DNA from 2 places in the Cellulomonas electrica genome. Region 1 is predicted to be linked to the other one. Evidence: riboswitches for the same ligand, from Rfam matches in the RefSeq annotation. Region 1 holds a riboswitch; the other holds the start of a gene.

What was found. Region 1 has a riboswitch for S-adenosylmethionine ahead of QMF98_RS02055 (aminotransferase class V-fold PLP-dependent enzyme). Riboswitches for the same ligand answer to the same signal wherever they lie in the genome.
Region 2: another riboswitch for S-adenosylmethionine. It lies ahead of QMF98_RS16230 (methylenetetrahydrofolate reductase); the one in region 1 lies ahead of QMF98_RS02055 (aminotransferase class V-fold PLP-dependent enzyme).

What each region holds. Positions count from the first base shown of each region.
Region 1 covers NZ_AP026442.1:447,623-461,607, reverse strand. Annotated here, with positions in the region: gene QMF98_RS02095 (acyl-CoA dehydrogenase family protein) at 1-1,455, opposite strand, end outside; gene QMF98_RS02090 (TetR/AcrR family transcriptional regulator) at 1,452-2,183, opposite strand; gene QMF98_RS02085 (acetyl-CoA C-acetyltransferase) at 2,335-3,711, shown strand; gene QMF98_RS02080 (3-oxoacyl-ACP reductase) at 3,713-5,131, shown strand; gene QMF98_RS02075 (MaoC/PaaZ C-terminal domain-containing protein) at 5,128-6,162, shown strand; gene QMF98_RS02070 (APC family permease) at 6,092-7,393, opposite strand; gene QMF98_RS02065 (GNAT family N-acetyltransferase) at 7,394-7,969, opposite strand; gene QMF98_RS02060 (pentapeptide repeat-containing protein) at 8,087-8,683, shown strand; gene QMF98_RS02055 (aminotransferase class V-fold PLP-dependent enzyme) at 8,729-10,102, opposite strand; SAM riboswitch class IV at 10,134-10,248, opposite strand; gene QMF98_RS02050 (rhodanese-like domain-containing protein) at 10,522-10,941, shown strand; gene QMF98_RS02045 (O-succinylhomoserine sulfhydrylase) at 10,938-12,200, shown strand; gene QMF98_RS02040 (VIT1/CCC1 transporter family protein) at 12,271-13,047, opposite strand; gene QMF98_RS02035 (DUF1345 domain-containing protein) at 13,175-13,855, shown strand; gene purQ (phosphoribosylformylglycinamidine synthase subunit PurQ) at 13,908-13,985, opposite strand, start outside.
Region 2 covers NZ_AP026442.1:3,499,232-3,513,216, reverse strand. Annotated here, with positions in the region: gene QMF98_RS16240 (MalY/PatB family protein) at 1-1,229, opposite strand, end outside; gene metE (5-methyltetrahydropteroyltriglutamate--homocysteine S-methyltransferase) at 1,322-3,643, opposite strand; gene QMF98_RS16230 (methylenetetrahydrofolate reductase) at 3,640-4,623, opposite strand; SAM riboswitch class I at 4,628-4,727, opposite strand; gene QMF98_RS16225 (hypothetical protein) at 4,809-5,081, opposite strand; gene QMF98_RS16220 (DNA-3-methyladenine glycosylase I) at 5,159-5,788, opposite strand; gene QMF98_RS16215 (DUF3418 domain-containing protein) at 5,900-10,765, opposite strand; gene QMF98_RS16210 (aminoacyl-tRNA deacylase) at 10,710-11,192, shown strand; gene QMF98_RS16205 (STAS domain-containing protein) at 11,452-11,802, shown strand; gene QMF98_RS16200 (exonuclease SbcCD subunit D) at 11,868-13,037, shown strand; gene QMF98_RS16195 (AAA family ATPase) at 13,037-13,985, shown strand, end outside.

The DNA of each region.
Region 1 (13,985 bases):
CGTGCGGTGCAGGGCGGCGTCTGCCGCCCGCTCGGCCACCAGCCGCGCCATGTCACCGGCGGAGTGCAGCTTGAGCCCCTTGGCGTAGTCGCCGAGCAGCCGCTTGGCCACCAGCTGGTACAGCACCGTGTTGTCGCCCTCGAACGTCACGTACACGTCGAGGTCCTGGTGCAGTCCGACGAGGCGGTTCTCGGCGAGGAAGCCGGCGCCGCCGCAGGCCTCGCGGCACGTCTGGATGGTGCGCATCGCGGCCCAGGTCGACGTCGGCTTCAGGGTCGCGGCCAGCGTCTCCAGGTCGGCACGGGTCGCCGGGGTGTCCGCCCGCCCGGAGAACACGTCGTCGAACGCCGCGAGCAGCTCCTCGTGGGCGTAGGTCGAGGCGTAGGCCTCCGCGACCAGCGGGAGCAGCCGGCGCTGGTGCTCACCGTGGTCCAGCAGCACCACCTCGTCGTCGTCCGCACCCGCGAACTGCCGGCGCTGGTTGGCGTAGGTGACCGCGATGGCGAGGGCGAGCTTGCTGGCGTTGGTGGCGGCGCCGTCCAGGGAGACCCGCCCCTGCACGAGCGTGCCCAGCATGGTGAAGAACCGCCGGCCCGGGTTCTCGATCGGCGAGCTGTAGGTGCCGTCCGCGGCGACGTCGCCGTACCGGTTGAGCAGGTCGCGGCGCGGCACGCGGACGTGGTCGAACCACAGGCGGCCGTTGTCGATGCCGTTGAGGCCGCCCTTGAACCCGTCGTCCTCACCGCCGACGCCGGGCAGGAACTCGCCGGTGACCGCATCGCGGATCGGCACGTAGAACGCGTGCACGCCGTGGTTGACCCGCTCGCCGCCGGGCGCCGCCGTGATCAGCTGCGCGAACACCACCGCGGCGGTGCCGTGGGTGGCGGCGTTGCCGAGGTAGTCCTTCCAGGCGCCGCGGAACGGCGTGTGGAGGACGAACTCCTGGGTGGCGGCGTCGTACTCGGCCGTGGTGCCGATCGAGGCGACGTCCGAGCCGTGGCCCGTCTCCGTCATCGCGAACGCGCCCGGCACCTGCAGGAACATCGCGTCCCGCAGCAGCCGCTCGTGGTGGTCGGCCGTGCCGAGGTGCAGGATCGCCGAGGCGAACAGGCCCCACTGCACACCGGCCTTGATCTGCAGGCTGGGGTCGCCGGCCACCAGCTCCTCGAACCGGGCCAGGCTGCCGCCGTGGTCGTCGGCGCCGCCGAGCGCCGTCGGGAAGGCCCGCAGCACGTCCGTCTCCGCGACCAGGCGGCGCAGCTGGGTCAGCACCCGCTCGCGGTGCTCGGCGTAAGGCTGGCCCTCGATCTTCTGGAAGGCCGGGTCGGCGACGATCGCCCGGGCGCTGCGGCGCAGGTCCGCGTAGCGGCCGAGCAGGTGCTGCTCCAGCGTCGGGACGTCGACGCGCGCGTCCGCGGTGCGGGCGGTGGCCGGACGTTCGGCGGTGGTGGTCATGAGGTCTCCTTCATCGTCGAAGTGCCTTCCTCGGGACGAGCTGCGGCGCCGGGGCGCACGACGAGGCCGACGGGGCCGGCCCACAACCAGGTGGAGACGCGGCCGGCGAGCTCGCCCCGGCTCGGTGCCGCGGGTTCGTGGCGGTGCAGCAGCCACCACTCCCCGGCGCCGCGGACGAAGCCGACGGCGCCGGCAGCCCATGCCGCGGCCAGTGCGGCCGCGCTGCCCGGTGAGTCGACGGACCGCGCGGCCACCTCGCGGGCGAACGGGCCCGCCACCAGGGCGGTCACCTGGTCGAGGAAGTGCTCCACCGACCCGTCGCGGGTGACGAACGCGTACACCGACGGCGAGGACTCGATCATCTCCAGGTACACGTCGACCATCGCGCGGAGCCCCTCGCGAGGCGTGCCGTGCGCGGCGAGCGCATCCGCGAGCGCGTCCCGGATGTCCCGCACGACCAGCTCGGCGACGGCCACCTGCAGCGCCGTCTTGTCGGCGAAGTACCGGTAGACGATCGACTTGGAGGTGCCGGCCGCCGCGGCGATCTCGTCCATGGAGATGTCCGGGCCGTCGTGGTGCACCGTGCGGCGGGCCGTCTGCACCAGCACCGCGCGCCGGGCCTCGCGGTGGTCCGCCCACCGGGTGGCGCGACCGTCCGCCGGTGGGGCGTCCTCGCCCACCGCCCGAAGGCCCGTCGTCGTCGACCGGGTCGGTTCACGACCACTCACGAAACCGACGGTATCAGGTACCATCGGTTCCGGACAGATCCAAGGGACAAAGGTCCCGCGCCGATGTCGGGACGGCGCGCCGCACCTCTGACCCGCGATCTCTGAGCCACCGCAGCAGGCCCATCAGTGACGATGCGAGAGGACTTCTCCCATGGCCCGCACCTCCCCGTCCCCCAGCTCTCCGTCCCCCAGCTCTCCGTCCCCCACGTCGCCGTCTGCCGCACGTCCGGCCTACGTGCTCGGCGGCAACCGGGTCCCGTTCGCCCGCGCCGGCGGCCCCTACGCCCATGCGAGCAACCAGGACCTGCTGACGGCCGCGCTCGACGGGCTCGTCGCCCGGTACGGGCTGCAGGACGAGGTGATCGGTCAGGTCGCCGCCGGTGCGGTGCTGAAGCACAGCCGCGACTTCAACCTCACCCGCGAGGTGGTGCTGGGCTCCGCGCTCTCGTCGCGCACCCCCGCGGTCGACCTGCAGGAGGCGTGCGCCACCGGCGTCGAGACCGTGCTGCTGCTGGCGAACAAGATCCGCCTCGGCCAGCTCGAGTCGGGCATCGCCGGCGGCGTCGACTCCGCGTCCGACGCGCCGATCGCGGTCAGCGAAGGGCTGCGGCGCGTGCTGCTCGACCTCTCCCGGGCGCGCACCGTCGGCCAGCGAGCCGCCGTGCTCGCCCGGCTGCGACCGAAGGACCTGACCCCCAACCCGCCGCGGGTCGACGAGCCGCGCACCGGCCTGTCGATGGGCGAGCACCAGGCGCTGACCACCGCCGAGTGGGGCATCACGCGCGAGGCGCAGGACGAGCTGGCGCTGGCCAGCCACCGCAACCTCGCCGCTGCCTGGGACAGCGGGTTCTTCGACGACCTGGTCACCGGCTACCGCGGGCTCGCACGGGACGCGAACCTGCGCACGGACACGTCGCTGGAGAAGCTGGCCGGCCTGCGGACCACGTTCGGCAACCACCTGACCGCCCCCGCGACCATGACGGCCGGCAACTCGACGCCGCTGACCGACGGCGCCTCGACGGTGCTGCTGGGCTCGGCGCAGTGGGCTGCCGACCACGGCCTGACGCCGCTCGCCGCCGTGGTGGACGCCGAGGTCGCCGCCGTCGACTTCGTGCACGGGGAGGACGGGCTGCTGATGGCCCCTGCCTACGCGGCGCCGCGGCTGCTCGCCCGGCACGGGCTGACGCTCGACGACCTGGACTACGTGGAGATCCACGAGGCGTTCGCCTCCACCGTGCTGACGATCCTGGCGGCGTGGGAGTCGGAGCAGTTCGGGCGGGAACGGCTGGGTCTGCCCGGCGCGTTCGGGTCGGTGAAGCGGGAGCGGCTGAACGTGCACGGGTCGTCGCTGGCGGCCGGGCACCCGTTCGCCGCGACCGGGGGGCGGATCGTGGCGAGCACCGCCAAGGATCTGCACGCCCGGCACGTGGCGCAGGTCGCCGCGGGCGACGACTCCCCGGTGCGGGCGCTGGTGACGGTGTGCGCCGCCGGTGGGCTCGGTGTCGCCGTGCTGCTCGAGGCGGCGTGACATGCCGGACACCTACCTGCAGCTGGTGAACAGCGGTCCGACGGCCACGATGGCCAAGCGGTTGGGGCTGCCGCGGCCCGCCGTGCTGCGGCGCTACACCCCCGGCGCGCCGCTGGTCGACGGGCCCGTGCTGGTGCTGGGCCGCGGGGACGACGCCGATGCGCTGGCGCGGCTGCTGTCCGGGCCGGCGGGCGGCGTGGCGCCCGGGGCCGGGGCGGAGGCCCGCTCAGCCGCCGCCGGGATGCCGGCCGTGCTCGACGGCTGGGACCTGGAGGTGCACCGGCACCCGGCGCCGGACGTCCGGTACGGCGCCGTCGTCCTGGTGCTCACGGCCGTCGAACGTCCGGACCAGCTGACCGAGCCGGTGCTCGCTGCGGCGGGTCCCGTGAAGGGACTGCGCAGCGGTGGCCCGGTGGTCACGGTGTCCCGGGCGGCCACCGCGGACGACGCCCCGGCGGTCGCCGCAGCCCGGCAGGGGGTCGACGGCCTGCTGCGGTCGCTGGCCAAGGAGCTGCGCGGCGGGTCCACCGGCAACGGCGTGGTGCTGACCGGCTCGGTGCCGGTCACGGCGCCGAGCGCCGTGGCCGCGCTGCGGTTCTTCCTGTCCCGGCGGTCGGCCTTCGTGGACGGTCAGCTGCTCGCGGTGGACTCGACCGCCGGCACGCTGCCGGCCGACTGGGAGCGGCCGCTGGACGGCCGGGTGGCCGTGGTGACCGGCGCTGCGCGCGGCATCGGCGCGGCGATCGCCCGGACGCTGGCCCGCGACGGCGCGCACGTGGTCGCGGTGGACGTGCCGGCCGCCGGTGAGCAGCTGACGGCGGTGGCCAACAAGGTGCGCGGCACCGCGCTGCAGCTGGACGTGACGGCTGCCGACGCCGGGGAGCGGATCCTCGAGCACGTCCGCGCCCGGCACGGCCGGCTGGACGTGATGGTGCACAACGCCGGGATCACCCGCGACAAGCTGCTGGTCAACATGGCGCCCGACCGCTGGTCGTCGGTGCTCGCCGTCAACCTCGAGTCGCAGCTGCGGATCAACGAGGCGCTGCTGACCAGCGGCGACTTCACCGATGAGCCGCGCATCGTCGCCACCGCCTCGACGTCCGGCATCGCCGGCAACCGCGGCCAGACCAACTACGCCACCTCCAAGGCCGGCGTGATCGGCATGGTCCGCGCCACCGCTCCCCTGCTGGTGCCGTTCGGCGGGACGGCCAACGCCGTGGCCCCCGGGTTCATCGAGACGGAGATGACGGCGCGGATCCCCGCGCTGACCAGGCAGGTCGCGCGACGGCTCAACTCGCTGCAGCAGGGCGGCCTGCCGCAGGACGTCGCCGAGGCGGTCGCCTTCCTCGCCTCGCCGGCAGCCGGCGGCATCGTCGGACGGACGCTTCGGGTGTGCGGGCAGAACCTGGTGGGCCAGTGACCGGGGCGCTGCGGACCGTCGAGCTGCCGACGGTGCCACCGCTCGGCGACTCGTACCGGCACGCGTTGACCGCGGCCGCGGCCGGTGCGGTGTCGCGTCGCGCCGGGCGAGCTGGCCGGGGCGGCGCGACGACGACGCTGCCCGACGTCACGCTCAGCACCCACGGCGTGCAGGCCGACGCCGAGCGGCTCACCGCGTACCAGCACCTGGTGGGCGAGCCCGGAACGGACGTGCTGCCCGCGGGCTTCGTGCACGTGCTGGCGTTCCCGGTCGCGACCGCCCTGATGGTTCGCGACGACTTCCCGCTGCCGCTGCTGGGGCTGGTGCACGTCGCCAACCGCGTCGAGCAGCGGCAGCCGCTGCGGCTCGGGCAGGAGCTGGCCGTGCGGTCGTGGGCCGCCGGGCTGCGCGCGCACCGGTCCGGGACGCAGGTCGACCTGGTCAGCGAGGTGACAGCCGACGGGGTCACCGCGTGGCGCGGGGTGTCGACGTACCTGGCCAAGGGGGTGCGGCTGGCCGGGTCGGCCGGGCCCGCGTCGGAGCCGGGCTCGGTCCCGGCCCCTGCCTACGACGACGGCTCCGGCGACGGCTCCGGCACGGACGAGGCCACCGACCGCCGGCCGTTCGAGCCGCCCGTCCCCACCGCCACCTGGCGGCTGCCCGCGGACACCGGCCGCCGCTACGCGGCCGTCTCCGGCGACGTGAACCCGATCCACCTGTGGGCACCCGCCGCCCGGGCGTTCGGCTTCCACGGCGCCATCGCGCACGGCATGTTCACCGCCGCGCGGGCGCTGGCCACCGTCGGCGCCGTCCGCGGGGAGTCGTTCACCTGGTCGGTCGACTTCGCGGCGCCCGTGGTCCTGCCGACCACCGTCGCGGTGCGCGTGGCGCGCAGCGACCCCGCCACCGCCACCGCCACCGCCACCGGCACCGGCACCGGCACCGGCACCGGCCACGACCTCACCGTGTGGGACCCGCGCCGACGTCGTCCCCACCTGACCGGCTCGGTCCTCCCGCTGCCGACCGCCTGAGCCGCACGGCGACCGCCCGCACCGCGGACCCGACCGCCAGCACCCCGACACCAGCCGCCACCGCCCACCCGGGCAGCGCGGTCGCGAGCGCCAGGCACCCGACCAGGCCCACCACCGGCACCCATCGCGGTGCGAGCCGGTCGGCCGCCGGCTGCGTCCAGGCCGCCGCATGGCCGATGCCGTAGTAGAGCAGCACGCCGAAGGACGAGACCACCAGCACGCCCGTCAGGTCGACCGTCAGCGTGAGCACCACCACCGTCGCGCCGACCACCAGCTCGGCCAGCCACGGCGCCCGCGAGCGCCCGCCGACGGCGGCCCAGCGGCGCGGCAGGTCACCCTCCCGAGCCATGGCGAACGCCGTGCGGCTCACCCCGGCGAGCAGCGCGAGCAGCGCGCCCCCGGCCGCCGCGACCGCGGCCACCCGCACGGTCGGCACCAGCCAGCCGGCGGTCGCCGTGGCCGTGTCGAGCACCGGCGCCCGGGACCCCGCCGCGCCGTCGACGCCGAGGACGTGCAGCACCGCGACCGCCACGGCCAGGTAGCCGACCGCGACCAGGGCGAGCGCGATGCGGATGGCCCGCGGGATCGTCGTGCGGGGCCTGCGCACCTCCTCGCCGAGCGTGGCGACGCGCGCGTACCCCGCGAAGGCGAAGAACAGCAGCGCCGCGCCCTGCAGCGTGCCGCGCACCCCACCGGGCAGACCGTGGGGAAGCACGTCCCCCGGCAGCGTGTCGGCGTGCCGACGCAGGGCGACGACGACGACCGCGACCAGCACCACCACCGCGACGGCGAGCAGCAGCCGCGCCGCCGCCGCCGTCCGGGAGACCCCCGCGAGGTTGACCGCGACCAGCACGACGACGATCAGCGCGGCCACCGGCCTGTGCCACGCCGTCGGAACCAGGTACGCCGCCACCGTCCCCGCCATCACCGCGCACGAGGCCGTCTTGCCCAGCACGAACGCCAGCCCCGCAAGGAACCCGGGCCACTGGCCGAGCCGCTCCCGGCCGTACGCGTAGACCCCTCCGGCGCGTGGCAGCACCGCCGCCAGCTGAGCGGTCGACGTCGCGTTGGCCCACGCGACCAGGGCCGCCACCACCAGGGAGACCAGCACCCCGCCGTGCGCCGCGGCCGTCGCCGGGCCCAGCACCACGAACACACCGGCGCCGAGCATCGACGACAGCCCGATCACGACAGCATCGGTGGTGCCGAGCCGACGGTCGAGCGTCGGCACCTACGCCAGCCCCAGGCGCTGCTCCAGACCGGCCCGCACCGCCGGCCACTCGTCGGCCAGCACCGAGAAGTAGGCGGTGTCCCCGCGGCTGCCGTCGGGTCGAACGCGGTGGCTGCGGAGCACGCCCTCGGCCGTCGCGCCGAGCCGCAGGATCGCTCCGATCGACCGGGAGTTGGCCGTGTCGGCGCGCAGGGCGACGCGCGCGAGGCCCCAGTCGTCGAAGCCCTGGCTGAACAGGGCCAGCTTGCAGGCGGGGTTCACGGTGGTGCCCCACACCCGGCGCGCGTAGTAGGTGAACCCGATCTCGGCGCGGGCGGCGGTGAGCGTCACGTCGTACAACGAGGTGCTGCCGACCACCGCACCGCTGGACTGCTCGACGACGGCGAACGCGTACCGGCCCGGATCGGCGTCGGCGGCCGCGATCAGGTCCAGCACGTCGTCCGGCGTGCGCGGGACCGGGCTGCTCATCCCGCGCCACATCGGCTCGTCGACCAGCGCGGCGAGCGCGGGGGCGTGCACGTCGGCCAGCGGGACGAGCAGGACACCGGGCGCGGTGAGGACCAGGGAGTGGCGCACATCGCGATGCTGCCATCCGCCGCCCACACCCCGCACCGGGGCTCCCGTCGACCCGTGGCCCCTCGACGCCGGCGGGTCCCGGTCGGTCACCCCGCGCGGGCGTGGGACGGTGGTCGCGTGAGGCCCCAGCCGCTCTCCCCCGGTGCCGACCTGGACGGCGTGGACCTGGCGGACGTCGACCTGTCCGGCGCCGACGGGCACGACGCCCGCGTCCTGGAGTGCACGTTCACCGCCTGCCGGCTGGACGGGGTCCGCCTCGACGGCGCCCGGCTGGTGGACACGTCCTGGTCACGGGTGCGCGCCGACGAGCTCAGCCTGGCGCGCACCACCTGGTGGGACGGCACCCTGACCGACTGCCGGCTCGGCGCCGTGCAGGCCTACGGGTCGTCGTGGACGCGGGTGACCCTCCGCGGCGGGAAGGTCGACTACCTGAACCTGCGTGAGTCCGAGCTGGTGGACGTGGTGCTCGACGGTTGCGTGGTCGACGAGCTCGCGCTGGGGGGGGCGACCGTCCGGCGGCTCGAGCTGCGCGGCTGCACGGTTCGCCGGCTCGACGTGACGGCGGCCCGGCTGGTGGACGTCGACCTGCGCGGCCTCACCGGGTTGCAGCACATCGAAGGTGTCGCCGGGCTGGCGGGGTCGACCATCACCGGCGACCTGCTGCTGGAGCTGGCCCCGGCGCTCGCGGAGCAGCTGGGCATCCGGGTCGACTGAGCGATCCGGGGTCCCGACGAGCGGGCGAGGGCCCGACGAGGCAGGTCAGACGGCCGGGCCGCAGGCCGCCGCCGCGGTGGCCGCCAGGTGGTCCAGCCCCGGCACGTCGAGCAGCGGCCGCGGGTCGTCGGCCACCGTCCAGCACCCGTCCACCACCGTGTACTCCGCCGCCGGCCCCTCCACCAGCAGCCGGTCCAGGGCCGTGACCAGGCGGTCGACCGCCTCGCTCGTCGTCCCCACGCCCACCGACGCGCGCACCGCACCGTCCGACGCGGACAGGTGCGCCAGCAGCGGGTGCGCGCAGAACCGCCCGTCCCGCACGCCGATGCCGTGCTCGGCGGACAGCACCGCGGCGACCAGCCCCGGGTCCAGGTCCGCCACCGTGAAGCTGACCACGCCGACCGGGTCCTCCGAGTCGGGCCAGACGCGCAGCACCCGCACCCCGGGCAGCGCCTCGAGCCCCGCCACCAGCCGGGACCGCAGCGACTCCTCGTGCGCCGTCAGCTCCCCGGCCGGCAGGGCGACCAGCGTCTGGCACGCCTCGGCGAGCGCCACCGCGCCCAGCACGTTGGGCGAGCCCGCCTCGTGGCGCGCCGGTGCCGGCTGCCACAACGTCCGGTCCGGCCGCACGTCCCGCACGGCACCGCCGCCCGCCAGGTACGGCGTGCCCGCGTCGAGCCAGTCGCGCTGACCCACCAGCGCACCGGCACCGAACGGCGCGTACGTCTTGTGCCCGGAGAAGGCGACGTAGTCCGCGCCGCTGGCCGCCAGCGAGAACCCACGGTGCGGCACCAGCTGCGCGCCGTCGACCGCCACCCGGGCACCGGCCTGGTGCGCCGCGTCCACCACGGCGTCCAGCGGCAGCGCCTCGCCGGTGACGTTCGACGCCCCCGTGACGGTGACCAGGGCGTACTCGTTGGCCGCGAGCTCGGCACGCAGCGCGTCGAGGGTCGCCGCGACGGTGGCCGCCACCGGCAGGATCGTGGTGCGGTGGCGGGCGCGGGCGGCGTGCACCCACGGCAGCAGGTTGGCGTGGTGCTCCACGTCGAGCACCAGCACCGGGCCGGGCACCACTCCGGCCAGCAGGTTCAGGGAGTCGGTGGTGTTGCGCGTGATGATCGCGACGTCGTCGGCCCGCGCCCCGACGAAGGCCGCGACGGTGGACCGCGCCGACTCGTACAGGGCGGTGGACACCTGGGACAAGTAACCGGCACCCCGGTGCACCGAGGCGTACAGCGGCAGCACGTCGGCGATCCGGTCCGCCACCGACTGCAGCGCAGGGGCGCTCGCGGCGCAGTCGAGGTTGGCGTAGACGGCGCTGCTGCCGTCCACCAGCGGCACCAGGGTGTCGGCCCCGACGACGGGCAGCAGGGCGGGGATGTCGGTGCAGACGGGCGAGGTCTCGAGCACGCTGGTCATGGCAGTCCTCCGGCGGGAAGGACCTCGGCGAGGTCCGCGCTTGCCGCCCGCCGGACGGCGGACGGCCTGGTCGTCACCCGGGGCACCCCGCCGCGGAGGGAGGGTTGCCGGCCAGCGAGCCGGGGCTTGCACGCCGCCTGCGGACCCGTGCGGGGTCCCAGCCGGCGCTCGCTGGCGCTCATGACCGAGACGAGGTTCGGCGGCGGCTGGGCCCGCTGTCAACCGCCGACGGCCGTCTATCTCGCCATGCAAGACACTTCGTCCGCGCACTGGGACGGCCCTCGGAGCGAGGCATAGCATCGCGCCACCATCCAGAGCGGCCGAGAGACCCGGATCGACGACGCCGCAGCAACCCGCGGACCACGCCCCACGGCGCGGACCGGACACGGGTGCTACCGCCGGGACCGATGGAGGAGCACATGAGCGACATCGACGACCTGACCCCGCGCGAGGCCTGGGACCTGCTCGCGTCCGACGAGCGTGCCGTGCTGGTCGACGTCCGCACGGCCGGCGAGTGGCAGCAGATCGGCGTGCCGGACACGGCGGACCTGGGCCGCGAGCCCGTGTTCGTCGAGTGGCTGAGCGGGACCACGCACGCGGTGAACCCGCAGTTCCTCGACCAGCTGGCGCTGGCCGGCGTGCAGCCCGGTGACGGCCGGGACCTCGTGTTCCTGTGCCGGTCGGGCGTGCGGTCCGTCGCCGCGGGGCTCGCGGCGCAGGCCGCCGGCTACGGTCCCGTGCACAACGTGCTGCAGGGCTTCGAGGGCGACGTCGGCCCGGACGGGCAGCGTGGCCACACGGGCTGGCGCGCCGACGGCCTGCCGTGGCGGCAGGCGTGAGCCGCCGGGTCCCGGGACCTGCCGACTGGGACGACCGCCGGGTGGACCGGGCCGGGCTGCGGCCCGACACGCTCGCCGTGCGCGGCGGCCTGGTGCGCTCGGGTTTCGACGAGACGTCCGAGGCGCTGTTCCTCACGCAGGGCTACGTCTACGAGCGGTCGGCGGACGCCGAGGCGGCCTTCGCCGGTGAGGCCGACCGGTTCCAGTACTCCCGCTACGGCAACCCGACGGTGTCGACGTTCGAGGAGCGCCTGCGCCTGCTCGAGGGTGCCGAGGCGGCGGTCGCCACGTCCAGCGGCATGTCCGCCGTGTTCACCACGCTCGCCGCGCTCGTCTCGTCGGGCTCCCGGATCGTCGCCGCCCGCGCCCTGTTCGGCTCGTCGATCGTGATCTTCGACGAGATCCTCGCCCGCTGGGGCGTGCGGACCGACTACGTCGACGGCCACGTGCCGGAGCAGTGGGAGGCCGCGCTGGCCACCCCTGCCGACGTCGTCTTCTTCGAGACGCCGTCCAACCCGATGCAGGACCTGGTCGACATCGCCGCGGTGTCCGCCCTGGCGCACGCCGCCGGCGCCGTCGTGGTGGTCGACAACGTCTTCGCCACCCCGGTCTTCTCCCGCCCGCTCGAGCACGGCGCCGACGTGGTGGTCTACTCCGCCACCAAGCACATCGACGGGCAGGGCCGGGTGCTCGGCGGGGCGATCCTCGGGTCGACGGAGCTGCTGCACGGTCCCGTCCGCACCCTGATCCGCAACACCGGTCCGTCGCTGTCGCCGTTCAACGCCTGGGTGCTGCTCAAGGGGCTCGAGACGATGTCGCTGCGGGTGCGCCACCAGGCCGCGTCGGCGCTGCGCCTCGCGGAGTGGCTGGAGCAGCACCCGGCCGTCGCCGGCGTCCGCTACCCGTTCCTGCCGTCGCACCCCCAGCACCAGCTCGCGCTGGCGCAGCAGACGGGCGGCGGCACCGTGGTGACGTTCGAGCTGGCGGTGCCGGAGGGTGCCGGTGGGGACGAGGCCAAGCGCCGCACGTTCGCGGTGCTGGACGCCCTGCGGGTGATCGACGTGTCCAACAACCTCGGCGACGCCAAGTCGATGGTCACGCACCCGGCGACGACGACGCACCGCAAGCTCGGTGCCGCCGGGCGCGCGGCGGTGGGCATCGCCGAGTCGACGGTCCGCCTGTCCGTCGGCCTGGAGGACGTGGACGACCTGGTCGACGACCTGTCCCAGGCGCTCGACGCCGCCGGCTCCGCGGGCTGACCGGGCGGCTGACAGACCGGTCGCCCGGCGAGCGGTGGCGTGACCCCCGCGGATCGTCCCGCGGGGCGGGTCAGGCCACCGTCGTCCCGAAGATCTTGCCGACGGCGTAGGTGATCGCCATGGTCAGGATGCCCATGCCGACGTTCCGCAGGATCGCCCGACCCTCGGGCGCCTTGCCGAGCCGGGCGCTGAGGAACCCGGTGAGGATCAGCCCGAGGATCACCGCGCCGACGGTCGCCCACACCCGCGCACCGTTGATCGGCAGCAGGATCACGACCAGCGGGATCAGGGCGCCCACCGCGAACGAGATGAACGACGACCCGGCGGCGTGCCACGGGTTCGTCAGGTCGTCCGGGTCGAGGCCGAGCTCCGTCTCCGCGTGCGCCCGCAGGGCGTCGTTCCTGGTGAGGTCGCGCGCCACCTCCTCGGCGACCCGCCGCGAGATGCCCTTCGCCTCGTAGAGGCGCGTGAGCTCCTCGAGCTCCTCGTCCGGCATGTTCTCCAGCTCCCAGCGCTCCTTGGTCAGCAGCGCCTTCTCGGTGTCGCGCTGGGTGCTGACGGACACGTACTCGCCGCCGGCCATCGACAGGGAGCCGGCGACCATGCCGGCGATGCCGGCGGTGGCGATGGCAGTCACCGACGTGGTCGCGCCGGCGACGCCGATGACGATGCCGGCCGTGGAGACGATGCCGTCGTTGGCGCCCAGCACCCCGGCGCGCAGCCAGTTCAGCCGCGAGCCGACGTTCGCGTCGTGCGGCTCCTCGTGCAGCTCGGCGGGCTCCTGACCGTCAGCCGTGGGCTGGGTCGGCTGCGGGGCGGACGACGTCGACTCGGGCGCATCGGTCATGGCGACTCCAGGGTGAAGGGGTGACGGCCACCGGCACGGCGGCCCTGCTCACGACTCTAGGCCGGTCGCCAGCCCGGCACCCGGCCCGCCGCGGGCCGCGCGGGCCGGCAGGCGGTTGACTGCTCCCATGGCCGACCACCACTCCACGGATCCCGCTCAGAGCCGCCGCCTGCGCCGGCTCAGCGGGTGGCTCGACGTGCGCCCCGGTATCCGGATCGCAGTCTCCGCCGTCGCGGGCGTCGCCGTGGGCCTGGCGCTCACGTGGAGCTCGGCCGTGGCGGCCCTGATGGGCGCCTGGGCGACCACCGGCCTCCTGTCGACCCTGTGGACGTGGCTGGTGATCGTGCCGATGAACGCCACGGAGACCGCCGCGCACGCCACGCGCGAGGAGCCGGAGCGGATCGCGGCGCACGTCATCGTGTTCACGGCGGCGATGGCGAGCCTGTCCGGGGTGGTCCTGGTCTGGACCGGCGCCGAGAAGAAGGCCGGCGCCCTCGGCATGGCCACGGTGCTGGCGGCGATCTTCGCGTCGTGGGCCGCGATCCACACGATGTTCGCGCTGCGCTACGCACGGATGTACTACACCGGCCCGGACGGCGGCATCGACTTCCACCAGAGCGAGCCGCCCTGCTACACCGACTTCACGTACATCGCCGTCACGGTCGGGATGAGCTTCGCGATCTCGGACACCGACCTCAAGGCGTCGGCGTTCCGCCGCACCGCGCAGGTGCACGCCCTGCTGTCCTACCTGTTCGGCACCGTGATCCTGGCGCTGCTGGTCAACCTGGTGGCGGGGCTGTCGAAGTAGCGCCCGGGCAGCCGCACGCGGCCGCGTGACAGCGGCCCCGCACCCAGCGGCGTCAGCCGACGAGCGTGTGCAGCACCGAGGTGAAGAACCGCATCCCGTCGGTCCCCGTCCGCGGTCCGCGTGCACCGTC
Region 2 (13,985 bases), 630 kb from region 1:
ACCGCCTCGGTGAGGAGGGCGGGCGACGTGGCGAGGTTGAACCGGACGAAGCCGGTGCCCTCGGTGCCGAACTCGGGCCCGGGCACGGTGGCCACCCGCGCGTGCTCGAGCAGGAAGGCGGCCGGGTCCGCACCCTCCGGGAGGCCGGCGTCCCGCAGGTCGAGCCAGGCGAGATAGGTGCCGTCGCCCGGTGTCCAGCGGACGGCGGGCAGCCGCTCCGCGAGCAGCGAGCCGAGCAGCCGGGCGTTGGTGCCGAGCGCGCCGAGCACCTCGTCCAGCCACGCGCCGCCGTCACGGAAGGCCGCCCGGTGGGCGATCGAGGCGACGTGGCTGATGCCGTGCACGGCCGGCGTGCCGAGGCGGGCCAGGTCGTCGACCGCATCGGCACCGGGAACCGCCAGCGCCGCCTTGAACCCCGCGAGGTTGAACGCCTTCGACGCCGAGTGCAGCGCGATGGCGTCGGGGATCGCGGTCACCGTCGGGACGAACGCCGGTCGGGTGCCGTCCGCACGGGTCGGCAGGATCGCCGCGTGGATCTCGTCGGCCACCACGCGCACCCCGTGCGACCGGGCGAGGTCGCCGGCCGCGCGCAGCTCGTCGAACGAGTGCAGCACGCCCGTGGGGTTGTGCGGCTGGCAGAGCAGCAGCACGGCCGGGCGGTCTTCCCGACGAGCTTCGCCGAGCGCCCGGTCGAGCGTGGCCGGGTCCAGACGGCCCTCGGGCGTCAGCGGCGCCGCGAGCACGCGTCGGTCGGCGTGCTCGAGGTGGGTGCGGAACGGGGCATAGACCGGCGGTGTGATCACCACGGCGTCGCCGGGGGCGGTGAACAGCCGCACCACCTCGACGACACCGCGCATCACGTCGGCCACGGTGCGGGTGGACGACGGGTCCACCGCCCAGCCGAACCGCTCGGCGGCGAAACCGGCGAACGCCTCGGCGTAGACCCGCCCGTGCTCGTAGCCCGTGTCACCGGAGCGGACGGCGTGGTCGACGGCGTCCGCGACCGCCGTCGGTGGCACCACGTCCATCTCCGCGACGAACATCGGCAGCACGTCCGGGCCGTACGCCTGCCACTTCTCGCTGGTGCGCGCGCGCAGCAGGTCGATGGGCACGTCGAACGGGCCGCCGGCCGGCGTCGTATCGGCGCCGCTACCGTCGCCCGCCGACCGGAGCCGCCCGCGGTCGCGCCGGGGCGCGCCGTAGCCCGCGACGGCGCCTGCCGTGCCCACCGCTGCACCCGAGCCCGCCACGGAGCCGTTCGGGTCGCCCGCAGGCGCCGTCGTGCCGTCCGGACAGTCGCCGCCCACCGTCACCGCCGGTCTCAGAGCGCCGCGCGCACGGTGCGCGTGGCCGCGATGATGTGCTCGAGCGAGGGGTTGACCTCCTCGTAGCGGCGGGTCTTCAGGCCGCAGTCGGGGTTGACCCACAGCTGGGCCGGGTCGATGGCCTGCACCGCCTCGGAGAGCAGCTCGGTGACCTCCGCCTCGCTGGGCACGCGCGGGGAGTGGATGTCGTACACGCCCGGTCCGATGCCCCGCGGGTAGCCCGCGGCGGCGATGTCGCCGAGGATCTCCATCTTCGAGCGGGCCGCCTCGATGCTGGTCACGTCCGCGTCGAGCCCGTCGATCGCGCCGAAGATCTGCCCGAACTCCGAGTAGCAGAGGTGGGTGTGGATCTGCGTGTCGGGACGGACGCCGGAGGTGGCCAGGCGGAAGGACGCGACCGACCAGTCGAGGTAGGCGGCGTGGTCCTTCTCGCGCAGCGGCAGCAGCTCGCGCAGGGCGGGCTCGTCCACCTGGACGATCGCGATGCCGGCCGCCTCGAGGTCCGCGATCTCGTCGCGCAGCGCCAGCGCCACCTGGTTGGCGGTGTCCGCCAGCGGCTGGTCGTCCCGGACGAACGACCACGCGAGGATCGTCACCGGACCGGTGAGCATGCCCTTGACCGGCTTCTCGGTCAGCGACTGCGTGTACGTCGTCCACGGCACCGTGATCGGCGCCGGGCGGGACACGTCGCCCCACAGGATCGACGGGCGCGTGCACCGCGAGCCGTAGGACTGCACCCAGCCGTTGCTCGTCACCGCGAACCCGTCGAGGTGCTCGGCGAAGTACTGCACCATGTCGTTGCGCTCCGGCTCGCCGTGCACCAGCACGTCGAGGCCGAGCTGCTCCTGCAGGTCGACGACGCGGCCGATCTCGGCGCGCATCTCGTCCTCGTACTCCGCCGCGGTGAGCTTGCCGGCACCGAACGCCGCGCGGGCCGCGCGGATCTCCGGGGTCTGCGGGAACGAGCCGATCGTGGTGGTCGGCAGGGCCGGCAGCTGCAGCCGGGCCTCCTGGGCCGCCCGGCGCTCGTCGAACGAGCCGCGGTGGAACTGCTCGGCGGTCAGCGCGGCGACGCGCTCGCGGACCTCCGGACGCACCACGCCTGCCGCCGCCGCGCGGGCCGCCCGGGCGTCCGCGGCAGCACGGAGCGCGTCGTGGATCGCCTCACGGCCCTCCGTCAGGCCCTCGGCCAGGGTGACGACCTCGACGACCTTCTGGTCGGCGAAGGCCAGCCACGACGCGAGCGACGGGTCGAGGTTCGGCTCGTCGGCCACGTCGTGCGGGGTGTGGAACAGCGAGGTGGAGGTGCCGACGGCGACCGCCGCGGCGCACAGCGTCTCCAGCTGCTCGAGCGTCGACAGGGCGCCGTCGAGGTCCGCACGCCAGATGTTGTGCCCGTCGATCACGCCGCCGACCAGGGTCTTGGTCTCCAGCCCCGGCACCGAGCCCGTCGGCAGGCCGCCGCGGACCAGGTCCAGCGCGAGGCCCTCGACGGCCGTGCGGGCCAGCACCGGCAGCGCGGCACCGAGGTCGCCGTACGGCGCCGCGACCAGGATCGCCGGGCGGTCGGTGGCGTCGCCGAGCACCCGGTACGCCTCCTCAGCGGCCGCGAGCAGCCGCTCGGTCGGCACGCCGGTCGACTCGGACACCAGCGCGGGCTCGTCGAGCTGCACCCAGGTGGCGCCGGCGGCGCGCAGTGCGGCGAGCAGCTCGACGTACACCGGCAGCACGTCGACCAGGCGGTCGATCGGCGCGAAGCCCTCGGCGGCGCCCTCGGCGGCCTTCGCCAGCGCGAGGAACGTCACCGGGCCCACCAGTACCGGACGGGTCAGCACGCCGTCGGCCAGCGCCTCGGCGAACTCCTGCACAGGGCGGTCGCCGGACAGCCGGAAGTCGGTGTCCGGGCCGATCTCCGGGACCAGGTAGTGGTAGTTCGAGTCGAACCACTTGGTCATCTCGAGCGGCAGGTCGTCACCGCGGCCGCGGGCCACCGTCGAGTAGCCGGCCAGGTCGAGGCGACCCTCGGCGTCGCGCAGGTCGGCGAACCGCGCCGGCACCGCACCGAGCACCACGGCGGCGTCGAGCACGTGGTCGTAGAACGAGAAGGCGGACGGGATGGCCGGCACGTCGGTGCGCAGCCCCAGCTCCGCAAGACGGGTGCGGGTGCGCTTGCGCAGGTCGGCGGCCACCTGCTCCAGCTCGGCGGCGGTGGACCGGCCGGCCCAGAAGGACTCCAGGGCCTTCTTCAGCTCGCGGCGGGGACCGATCCGCGGGTAGCCGAGGATCGTGCCGGTCGGGAAGGCGGTGCGCTGCGTCATGCGTCTGTCCTCGCGGTGGTGGTGGCGGTGGGGCGGCCGACCAGGCCGGCCCCTTCCAGCAGGTCGAGTGCGGCTTCGTGCTTGTTGAACGTGTAGAGGTGGATGCCGGGGGCCCCGCCCTCGAGCACCCGGTCGATCAGCTCGATGCCGAAGCGCAGGCCGCGGCGGCGGCGCTCGGCCTCGTCGTCGGCCTCGTCGAGCAGGGCGAGCAGGTCGCGCGGCACCGGCACGCCGGTCACCTGCTCCGTGCGGACCAGGCGGGCGGGGTCGGTGGCGGGGATCAGCCCGGGGACGATGGGGATGACGACGCCCGCCCGGCGGGCCTCGCCGACCAGCTCGAGGTAGGAGTCGGCGTCGTAGAACACCTGGGTGATGGCGAAGTCGGCACCGGCGCGCTGCTTGGCCAGCAGCGCCTGGATGTCCTGCTCACGGGAGCTGCCGGTCAGCCGGTTGCCGCGGGGGAACGCCGCCACGGCGATCGACAGCGGCTTGACCCGCGCGCGCACGGCCTGTGCCGGGCTCTGCTCGCAGCGCTCGTGCTCGATCTCCCGCAGCAGCTCCACCAGCTGGCTGGCGGTGGTCAGCCCGTGCGGGTGCGCCTGCCACTGCGCCTCGCCCTCGGGCGGGTCGCCGCGCAGTGCCAGGAACGAGCGGACGCCCTCGTCGAGGAACTCCCGCACGATGGTGGAGATCTCCTCGCGGGACGCGCCGACGCAGGTCAGGTGGGCGATCGGGGTCAGCGTGGTCTCGTGCAGCATCCGTCGGACGAGGGCCCGGCTGGTGGTGCGGGTGCGGCCGGACGCGCCGTAGGTGACGGAGACGAAGTCCGGCCGGACCGCTTCGAGGCGGCGGATGGTGTCCCACAGCTTCGGGGCGGCATCGGGGTTGCGCGGCGGGAACAGCTCGAACGAGACGGTCGGCCGGTCCACAGGCGCAACGACGGGACCGCTCGTGGCGGTCCGGGCGTCGGCAACGCTCATGGTCACTCCATCGGTCCCGGCTGAAGCACCCACACCCTCCCGGCAAGGAAGGGGGGTTGCTGCGGCGTCGACGAGCCAGGTCTCTCGGCCGCTCTGGATGGTGTGCAGGACGATACCTGGCGTCTCGCAGTGCGGTCACCATTGCCCGTTTGATGAGACGCGGCAGCGTGCAGGGTGAGACGGCCTCAGGGGCGCAGACGATGCGCCAGCCCGCTGTGCTGACGTGACGGGTGCGGCGCCACCGGGATGCCGCTCGTGGCGCACGGGACGGCGGTGCCGCTGCCCTCGGACCGGACCGCCCCTGCCGAACCGTCGGCACTCTGCTCGGCGTGCAGGGACCGGACCGGGACCGCTTCCAGCCCGCGGTGCACCGCGATGAGAAGTGCCGCGTCGACGGGTGCCGGACGGAGCATCGGTGCGTACAGGGCCTCGCTGCCCTCGTTGTCCCCCAGTGCCACGGCCGCAGATGCTAGCCCCGACGTGTCCGATTTCGGGGAGCTGCCCGTCGCGTCGGACGAACGGTGACGGGCACCTCTCAGGGGTGGGCGTCACCACCCACGGGCGCCACGTCGACGGGGTCCCCGGCATCCCGCGCGACGGCCACCGGGCAGCCGGCGAGGTGGTCGTCCACCACCCCGCACGCCTGCATGCTCGCGTACGCCGTGGTGGGTCCGACGAACCGGAAGCCGAGCCGCTTCAGCTCCTTGGCCAGGGCGGTGGACTCCGGGCTCGTGGCGGGCACGTCCGCCCAGGTCAGCGGCCGGCGTCGGCTCTCGGCCGTGGGTTCCGGGGCGTGCGACCACAGCACCTCGTCCAGCGTGCGGCCGTGCTGGTGCAGGGCGCGCAGCGCATGGGCGTTGGCGATGGTGGCCTCGATCTTCGCGCGGTTGCGCACGATGCCGGCGTCGGCCATCAGCCGCGCGACGTCGTCGGCCCCGAAGCCCGCCACCACCTCGGCGTCGAAGTCCGCGAACGCCGCCCGGAACGCCGGCCGCTTCCGCAGGACGGTGATCCAGGACAGGCCGGACTGGAACCCCTCCAGCGCGAAGCGCTCGAACAGCGCGTGCTCGCCGTGCACCGGCACGCCCCACTCCTCGTCGTGGTACTGCGCGAGCAGGGGGTCGCCGTCACCGAAGCACCGGCCGGAACCGTCCGTGGAAGCCATGCCCGTGAGTCTGCCGGTGACCACCGACGCCGGGGCATGGCGGCCGGTCCGGCCCGGGCCGCACGGGTGGCGACGGGGCCGTGGGCGGCTGGGCGGCCGAGCTCTCGTCGGTCAGGTGATGGCGGCGAGCGCCTTGCGGATGCGGGTGGTGGACACCGGGACCGGGGTGCCCAGCTGCTGGGCGAACAGGCTGACGCGCAGCTCTTCGAGCATCCAGCGGACCTCGTCCAGGGCTGCCGTCCGGGCCGCGTCCGGCGCTCGGCCGGCGGCGCGGGCGACGGTGTCCCGGTACAGGCCCTGCACCTCCCGCACCTGGGCGGCCAGCGACTCGTCGCGCTGCGGGTTCTCGGCCGCCTTGGTCAGCCGGTACGCGGCGGCGCGCAGGTACCGCGTCAGCTGGGGCAGGCGGTCGGCGCCGACCGCCGTGACGAAACGGTCGTGCACCAGGGCGTCCGTCTGGTCGCGGACGTCACGGGCGGTGCCGAGCAGGGCGAGGGACGACGAGGCGCGGACCGCGGCCTGCACCTCGCGCCAGGCGGTGAGGACGGCGACGAGGTCGGCGACCAGGCGGTGCACCTCGTCCTCCAGACGGTCGCGGACGGCGGTGCGCAGCGCCGTGTACGCGGCGGCGTCGCGCACGGCCGCCTCCGGTGCGGCGCCGGCGGCCGTGGCAGCGAGGTGCCGCGTGATCAGCCGGTCGATCGCGGCCAGCTGCACGTCCGTGACCAGGGCAGCCGTGTCCGGGTACGGGGAGGCCGCGAGCGCGAGCGCCTGCGCGCCGGTCCAGCGGGACGAGACCCGGGCGGCCGCCAGCCCGACGTCGACCAACAGCAGGCGGCGCAGGCCGCGGCGGTACTCGCCCGGGACGGCGCCCGCGTCGGCGAGCAGCCGCACCCCGACCGACGGTGCCGTGACGCCCGTCGCCGCCAGCTCGACGAGGGAGGGGTACGCCCGCACCACGACGCCACCCACGGCGGTGGTGCTCACCTGATCCGGCAGCGTGCCGGCGGGTTCACCGGCGCGGTCCGGCAGGTCGGGCCACGTGCGCAGGCCGCTGCGCTCCAGGTCGCCGCCCGGCAGCGGCGTCGCCAGGCCGTCGGTGGACGAGCCCGGCCGGCCGGGGCCGGACGTCGAGGCGCCGGCGGTCGTGGCGATGCGGGCGCCGCCGGGTGCGGTCCCGGAGGCGGAGCCGTCGACGGCCGGGATCGGCCCCGCGGTGGACCGGCCCGCACGGGCGTCGCCCGCACGACCGCGTCCCCGCCCGCCGCGGTCCGGCCGCTCCGTACCGGCGCGCGCCTCGGCGAGCGCGGCAGCCACGGCCGTCCGAACAGCGGAGGACACCGCGTCCTGCGCGTCCCCGGCCAGCCGCCGCTGCAGGGCCACCAGGTCCTTGCCCTCGTCGAGCACGCCCCCACCGGCGTCGACCACGCGGAACGTCATCCGCAGGTGCGGCGGCAGCCTCTCGTCGTCGAACGCGTCGGGCGGCACCTCCACGTCACGCATGGCCCGGACCGCCTGTGCGAACGCCTCGTGGAACGACGGCGCCGCGTCGCCGGCCCGCACGGTGTCCTCCCAGGACGCGAGGTGCTCGTCCATCCACGCGTCCACAGCCCGCGCCACGTCCGGCGCCGGCACCAGCTGCACCCGCACCGGCTTCGGCAGCGCACGGATGGTGGCGGTGACCAGCTCGGCGCGCACCCCCGGGACCATCCAGTCGAACCCCTCCGGACGCAGCCGCGCGAGCGTGACCAGGGGGATGTGCACCGTCACGCCGTCGGCCTCGGTGCCGGGCTCGAACTGGTAGGTCAGCGGCATGCTGACGTCCCCCTGCGGCCACCGCGAGGGGAACGCCGACTCGTCGATCTGCTGCGCACCAGGCGCCACCAGCAGGTTGCGGGTGAACGCCAGCAGCTCCGGCTGGGACCGCCGGGCGCCCTTCCACCAGGTGTCGAAGTGCCGGGCCGAGACCACGTCGTCCGGCACCCGCTCGTCGTAGAAGTCGAACAGCACGTCGTCGTCCACCACCAGGTCGCGGCGGCGGGCGCGGGCCTCGAGCGCCTGCGCCTCGGCCAGGAGGCGGCGGTTCTCGTGGAAGAACGTGTGGTGGGTGGTCCACTCGCCCTGCACCAGCGCGTGCCGGATGAACAGCTCCCGTGCCTGCGCGCGGTCCACCGAGCCGAGCAGGATGCGCCGGTCGGTGATGATCGGCACGCCGTAGAGCGTCACCTTCTCGGTCACCGTCGCGGCGCCCTGCCGCGTGCTCCACGCCGGTTCGGAGTAGCTGCGCCGGACGAGGTGGCCGGCCAGCTCCTCGGCCCACTCCGGACGGATGCGGGCGACGTCGCGCGCCCACAGGCGGGACGTCTCCACGAGCTCGGCGGCCATCACCCACGCAGGGGGTCGGCGGGCCAGGCCCGAGCCGGGGAAGATGGCGAACCGCGCGTTGCGGGCACCCAGGTACTCGTTGCGCGGGCGGGGGCGACCGCGGCCCTGCGGCGGCGCGTTGCGGCCCGAGCGCGCGGCGGGGGTGACCTCGGTGGCCTCCTGCATGCCGATCTGCGACAGCAGACCGGCCAGCACGGCGAGGTGGATCCGATCGCCGTCCCAGGCCCAGGTGGTGCGTTCGGTGAGACCCTCAGGGGCCCCGACGACGGCGGCCTCGCTCGCCGGCTGGGCCGTCGGCGGCTGCTCCGCGACCACGGCACCGGGTGGCAGCCGTCGGCCACCATCCCGCACCACGGCGCCGCGTCCGCGCCCGCCACTGCCGTCGCCCGCGCCGTCCTTCGCGCCGGCCGGTGCGCCGTCGCCGACCGGTCGGGGACCGCCGCGGGCGTCGATCCCCAGCCCCTTCACCATGTCGCGCAGCTGCGTCACCACGTCCTGCCACTCGCGGACGCGCAGGTAGTTGAGGTGCTCCGAGCGCACCAGCCGCCGGAACGCGGAGCCGCTCAGCGCGTGCCGCTGCTCGCGCAGCCACTGCCACAGGTTCAGGTAGGTCAGCAGGTCCGACGACGGGTCGACGAAGCGCCGGTGCAGGGCGTCGGCCACCTCGCGCTGGTCGGCCGGGCGCTCGCGGGGGTCCTGGATGGACAGGGCCGCCGCGATGACGACGACCTCGCGGGCCACGTCCCGCTTGCCGGCCTCGACGATCATCCGCGCCAGGCGGGGGTCGATCGGCAGCTGGGCCAGCGCCCGGCCGGTGCCGGTCAGGCGGGTGCCGCCCGGTCCGGTGGACAGCGCACCGAGCTCGGTCAGCAGGGCGACGCCGTCGCGCACCGCGCGCACGTCCGGCGGGTCGACGAACGGGAACTGCGCGACCTCGTCGGGGGTGCGGACCACACCGACGGCGATCATCTGCAGGATCACCGACGCCAGCGACGTGCGCAGGATCTCCGGCTCGGTGTACTCCGGGCGGGACGCCAGGTCGTCGGCCGAGTACAGCCGGATCGCGATGCCGGGGGCCACGCGGCCGGACCGGCCGGAGCGCTGGTTGGCGGACGCCTGCGAGATCGGCTCGATGGGCAGCCGCTGCACCTTGGTCGCCTGCGAGTACCGCGAGATGCGGGCTGTCCCCGGGTCGACGACGTACCGGACGCCCGGCACCGTCAGCGACGTCTCGGCGACGTTGGTCGCCAGGATCACGCGCCGCTTGCCGTGCGGCTCGAACACGCGCCGCTGCTCCGCGGCGGACAGCCGGGCGTACAGCGGCAGCAGCTCGACGGCCTGCGGGTGCTGCGGGTCGGTCACCCGCGGGCCGAGCGCACCGCGCAGCCCGTCCTCGGCGTCCCGGATCTCGCGCTCGCCGGAGAGGAAGACGAGCACGTCGCCCGGTCCGGCGGCCATCAGCTCGTCGACCGCCTCGACGATGCCCGTGACCAGGTCCTTCGCCTCGGCACGCGGACGCCTCGCGGCAGCCGCCGGCGAGCCCTTGCCCCGGCCGGCACCGCGTCTGCCCGGCGCGGCCGCGGCACCGGCACGCCTCGACCGGCCAGGCGCGGTGTGGTCGTCCGCCCCCTCGTCGTCGTCCTCGCCGCCCGCCCCGAGCGCGGACTCCTCCGCCGCCCGGTCCGGCGACAGCGGGCGGTACCGCACGTCCACCGGGTACGTCCGGCCGGTGACCTCCACGATGGGCGCGGGCGTGCCGTCCGCGGCGGCGAAGTGCGACGCGAACCGCTCCGAGTCGATGGTCGCCGAGGTGATGACGAGCTTGAGGTCCGGCCGCTGCGGCAGCAGCCGGGTGAGGTACCCGAGGATGAAATCGATGTTCAGCGACCGCTCGTGGGCCTCGTCGACCACGATCGTGTCGTAGGCGAGCAGCTGCGGGTCGCGCTGGATCTGCGCCAGCAGGATGCCGTCGGTCATCACCTTGACGAGCGTGTGGTCGCTCGACTCGTCGGTGAACCGCACCTGGTAGCCGACGACGCCGCCGAGGGGCACGCCGAGCTCGTCGGCCACCCGCTCGGCGACGGTCCTGGCGGCGATCCGCCGCGGCTGCGTGTGACCGATCTGCCCCGCCCGACCCCGGCCGAGCTCGAGCAGGATCTTGGGCAGCTGCGTCGTCTTGCCGCTGCCCGTCTCCCCCGCGACCACCACCACCTGGTGGGCCGCGATGGTCGCCGCGATCTCCGCCCGCCTGGCGCTGACCGGCAGCTCCTCCGGGTACGTGACGGGCGGCAGCTCCACCTGCGCGCGCAGGTGCGCGACGCGCTCGCGGCGGCGGGCGCCGCGCTGGTCGGGACTGTTCCCCGGCGCGCCGTCCCCGTCGCCGTGGCGGTGCCCGTCCCGGCCCGCGTGCCGGTCCGGACGCCCGGCGCCGCGTCGGCGCGGACGCTCCGCACCGCGCTCGTGCTCGTCGGGACCGCTCACGACGGGCCATTCTCCCAGGCGGCACCCACGCACCGCCCGCGCGTAACGTGGGGCCGTGGAGACGACAGAGGGCGAGCGGCGGGCGGTCGAGGCGTTGCAGGCGTCCGGCATCCCGCACGTGGTCGCGCGGCACGGTCGGGTCTCCTCGCTCGCGGAGGCGGCCGCGGCCAGGGGCATCGACCCGTCGCAGGTGGTCAAGACGATCGTGGTGCGCCGTGGTGACGACGACTACCTGTTCGTCCTGGTCCCCGGCGACCGCACCATCGCCTGGCCCCGCCTGCGCGAGCTGCTGGGCGTGAACCGGCTGTCGATGCCGGACGCCGCCACCGCGCGGGACGTCACCGGGTACGAGCGCGGCACCATCACGCCGTTCGGCTCGTTGCACCCCTGGCCGGTGATCGCCGACGCGCGCGTGCACGGGCTCGTGTCGATCGGCGCCGGCGCGCACGGCGTCTCGGCGACGCTCGAGGGCGCCGAGCTGGTGCGCGTGCTGGGCGCGACGGTCGCGGACGTGACGGACCCGGCGCCGGAGGCGTGACCTGGAGCTCAGCCCCGAGCTGAGCCTGGACAGCGCCTGTGCGGTGTGGACTTGACCTTCCGAGCGCCGTCCCGAGGTGCAATCATGGCGGCCGCATGACCGGGAGCGAACCTCCGGGAACCTGATGTCGGAGGTTCGCGTTCCACTGTGCGCCGGCGACACCCCCGTGTCGCCGGGGGATGACGAGGTCATCCGCAGGACGTACTGTCGTTGTCCCGGTCCACCGGCGTACCGGCAGCAGTAGGCACGAGGAGCAGCAGTGAGCATCGACGAGCTGATCGACGACGGCCCGACGGACAGCATCCGCGTCGAGGTGGTGGACGGCAGCACGGTGGTGCACCTGGTCGGTGAGATCGACGCGGCGCTCCGGCAGCAGGCGAGCAACACGATGGGGCTGGCGCTGATGCACGGGCTCCCCGTGGTGATCGACGCGAACGGTCTGCGTTTCATCGACTCGTCCGGCATCGCCTTCGTGCTGCAGCTGCACATGGCGGCGGCCGAGGCCGGCATCCCGATGTCGCTGCGCGACTCCCGGGGTCTGCTGCGGGACCTGCTGTCGGTGGTCGGGCTCGGTGCCGTGATCCCGGACGAGGTCGTCAGCCCGCTCTGAGGCCCGCCGCTCGGCCGCCCGCGTGGGTGCCGAGCCGTGTCGGTGGCCGCGGCTACGGTCGCCGCATGCGGCTGCTGCACACCTCCGACTGGCACCTGGGCCGCACCCTGCACGGTGTCGACCTGCTGGACCACCAGGCGGCCGCCCTCGACCACCTGGTCGACGTGGTGCGGGCCGAGCGGGTGGACGCCGTGCTGGTCGCCGGGGACGTGTACGACCGGGCGATCCCGCCGGTCGAGGCGGTCACGCTGCTGTCGGACGCGCTGGCCCGGCTCTCCGAGCTGACCACCGTGGTGCTCACCTCCGGAAACCACGACTCGGCGACGCGCCTCGGGTTCGGCGCGGCGCTGATGCGTGAGAGGGTGCGGCTGCGGACGCGCGTGGCGACGCTCGCCGAGCCGGTGGAGGTCGCGGACGGCCTGGTGTACGGGTTGCCGTACCTGGACCCGGACCTGACCCGGGGCGACCTCGCCTCGGCCGATGAGGAGGGCGGCACGCCGGTGCTGCCGGCGCGCTCGCACGAGGCGGTGACCAGCGCCGCCATGCGGCGCGTGCGGGCCGACCTGGCCGGCCGCCGGGGCGGGGTGCGGCGGACGGTGGTGATGGCGCACGCGTTCGTCGTCGGCGGTCAGCCGAGCGAGTCCGAGCGGGACATCCGGGTGGGCGGCGTCGACCAGGTGCCGGCCGGGGTGTTCGCCGGGATGGACTACGTCGCGCTGGGCCACCTGCACGGGCCGCAAGGACTGTCCGGGGTCGACGGGACGGTGCTGCGCTACTCCGGCTCCCCGCTGGCGTACTCGTTCTCCGAGCAGCACCACACCAAGTCCTCCGTCCTGGTGGACCTGTCCGGTGCCGAGCCGGTGACCGAGCTCGTCCCGGCGCCGGTGCCGCGGCGGCTGGCGGACGTCACCGGCACGCTCGACCAGCTGCTCGGCACGGCGGGAGAGGCCCAGGTGGACGACTGGGTCCGGGTGACCGTCACGGATGCCGCGCGGCCCCTGGAGCTGTTCCGCCGGGTGCGCGAGCGGTTCCCGCACGCGCTGGTGGTGCAGCACGTCCCGACCGACGGTGCGGCGCGGACCACCGCGTCCCGCGTCGTCACCGCCGCGGCCGACCCGCTCGAGGTGGTGGATGCCTTCGTCCGTCGCGTCACCGGCACTGCACCGACCCCCGCCGAGGTGGCGGTGCTGCGGCGGGCCTACGAGGACGTCGCGGACGCGGAGCGGAGCGCCTGATGCACCTGCGCCGCCTGGTGCTGCAGGCCGTCGGCCCCTTCGCCGGCCGGCACACCATCGACCTCGCCGAGCTGGGCGCGTCGGGCCTGTTCCTGCTCGAGGGACCGACGGGTGCGGGCAAGTCCACGCTGATCGACGCGATCGTGTTCGCCCTCTACGGCAAGGTCGCGTCCGACGAGGCGTCGGACGACCGGCTCCGCTCCGCGCACGCGGCGCCGGAGGTGGAGAGCCTGGTCGACCTCGTGTTCGAGGTGCCGTCCGGGGTGTTCCGGATCCGCCGGACACCCCAGTACGAGCGGCCCAAGCGTCGCGGTACGGGCACCACCACGCAGCAGGCGAGCGCCAAGCTGTGGCGGCTGCCGGCGGACGTGCCGTCGACGGCGACGGACGACGAGCTGGACGCGCTCGGCACCCCGATGGCGAACCGCCTCGACGAGGTCGGTGCCGAGGTGCTGCGCGCGATCGGCCTGGACCGCACCCAGTTCGTGCAGACCGTGGTGCTGCCGCAGGGGGAGTTCGCCCGGTTCCTGCGCGCCAAGCCGGAGGATCGGCGCGGGCTGCTGCAGAAGATCTTCGGCACCCAGGTGTACCAGCGGCTGGCGGAGCGGCTGGTCGAGCTGCGCCGCGAGGCGGACCGGGCGGTGGAGGCGGCCCGCGGCGAGCTCGGTGAGGCCGTGGCGCACCTCGCGGGGGCTGCGCGGCTGGCCGAGGACGAGGCGGCGGCCCTGCGGGACGAGGTGACGGCCGCCCTGCTGGTGGACGAGGCGCCGGTCGCCGGGGTGGTGGCGGATCGAGCACGAGCCCTCGAGGTGGACGCGGTGGCTGGGGCTGCGGCGCTGACGACCGCCGAGGCCGCGTGGCTGCAGGCGCGGGCCGCGGCGGAGGAGGCCCGGGCGACGGCCGAGCTGCTGGGGCGGCGGCGGCGGCTGCAGGCCGAGCGCGCGGTGC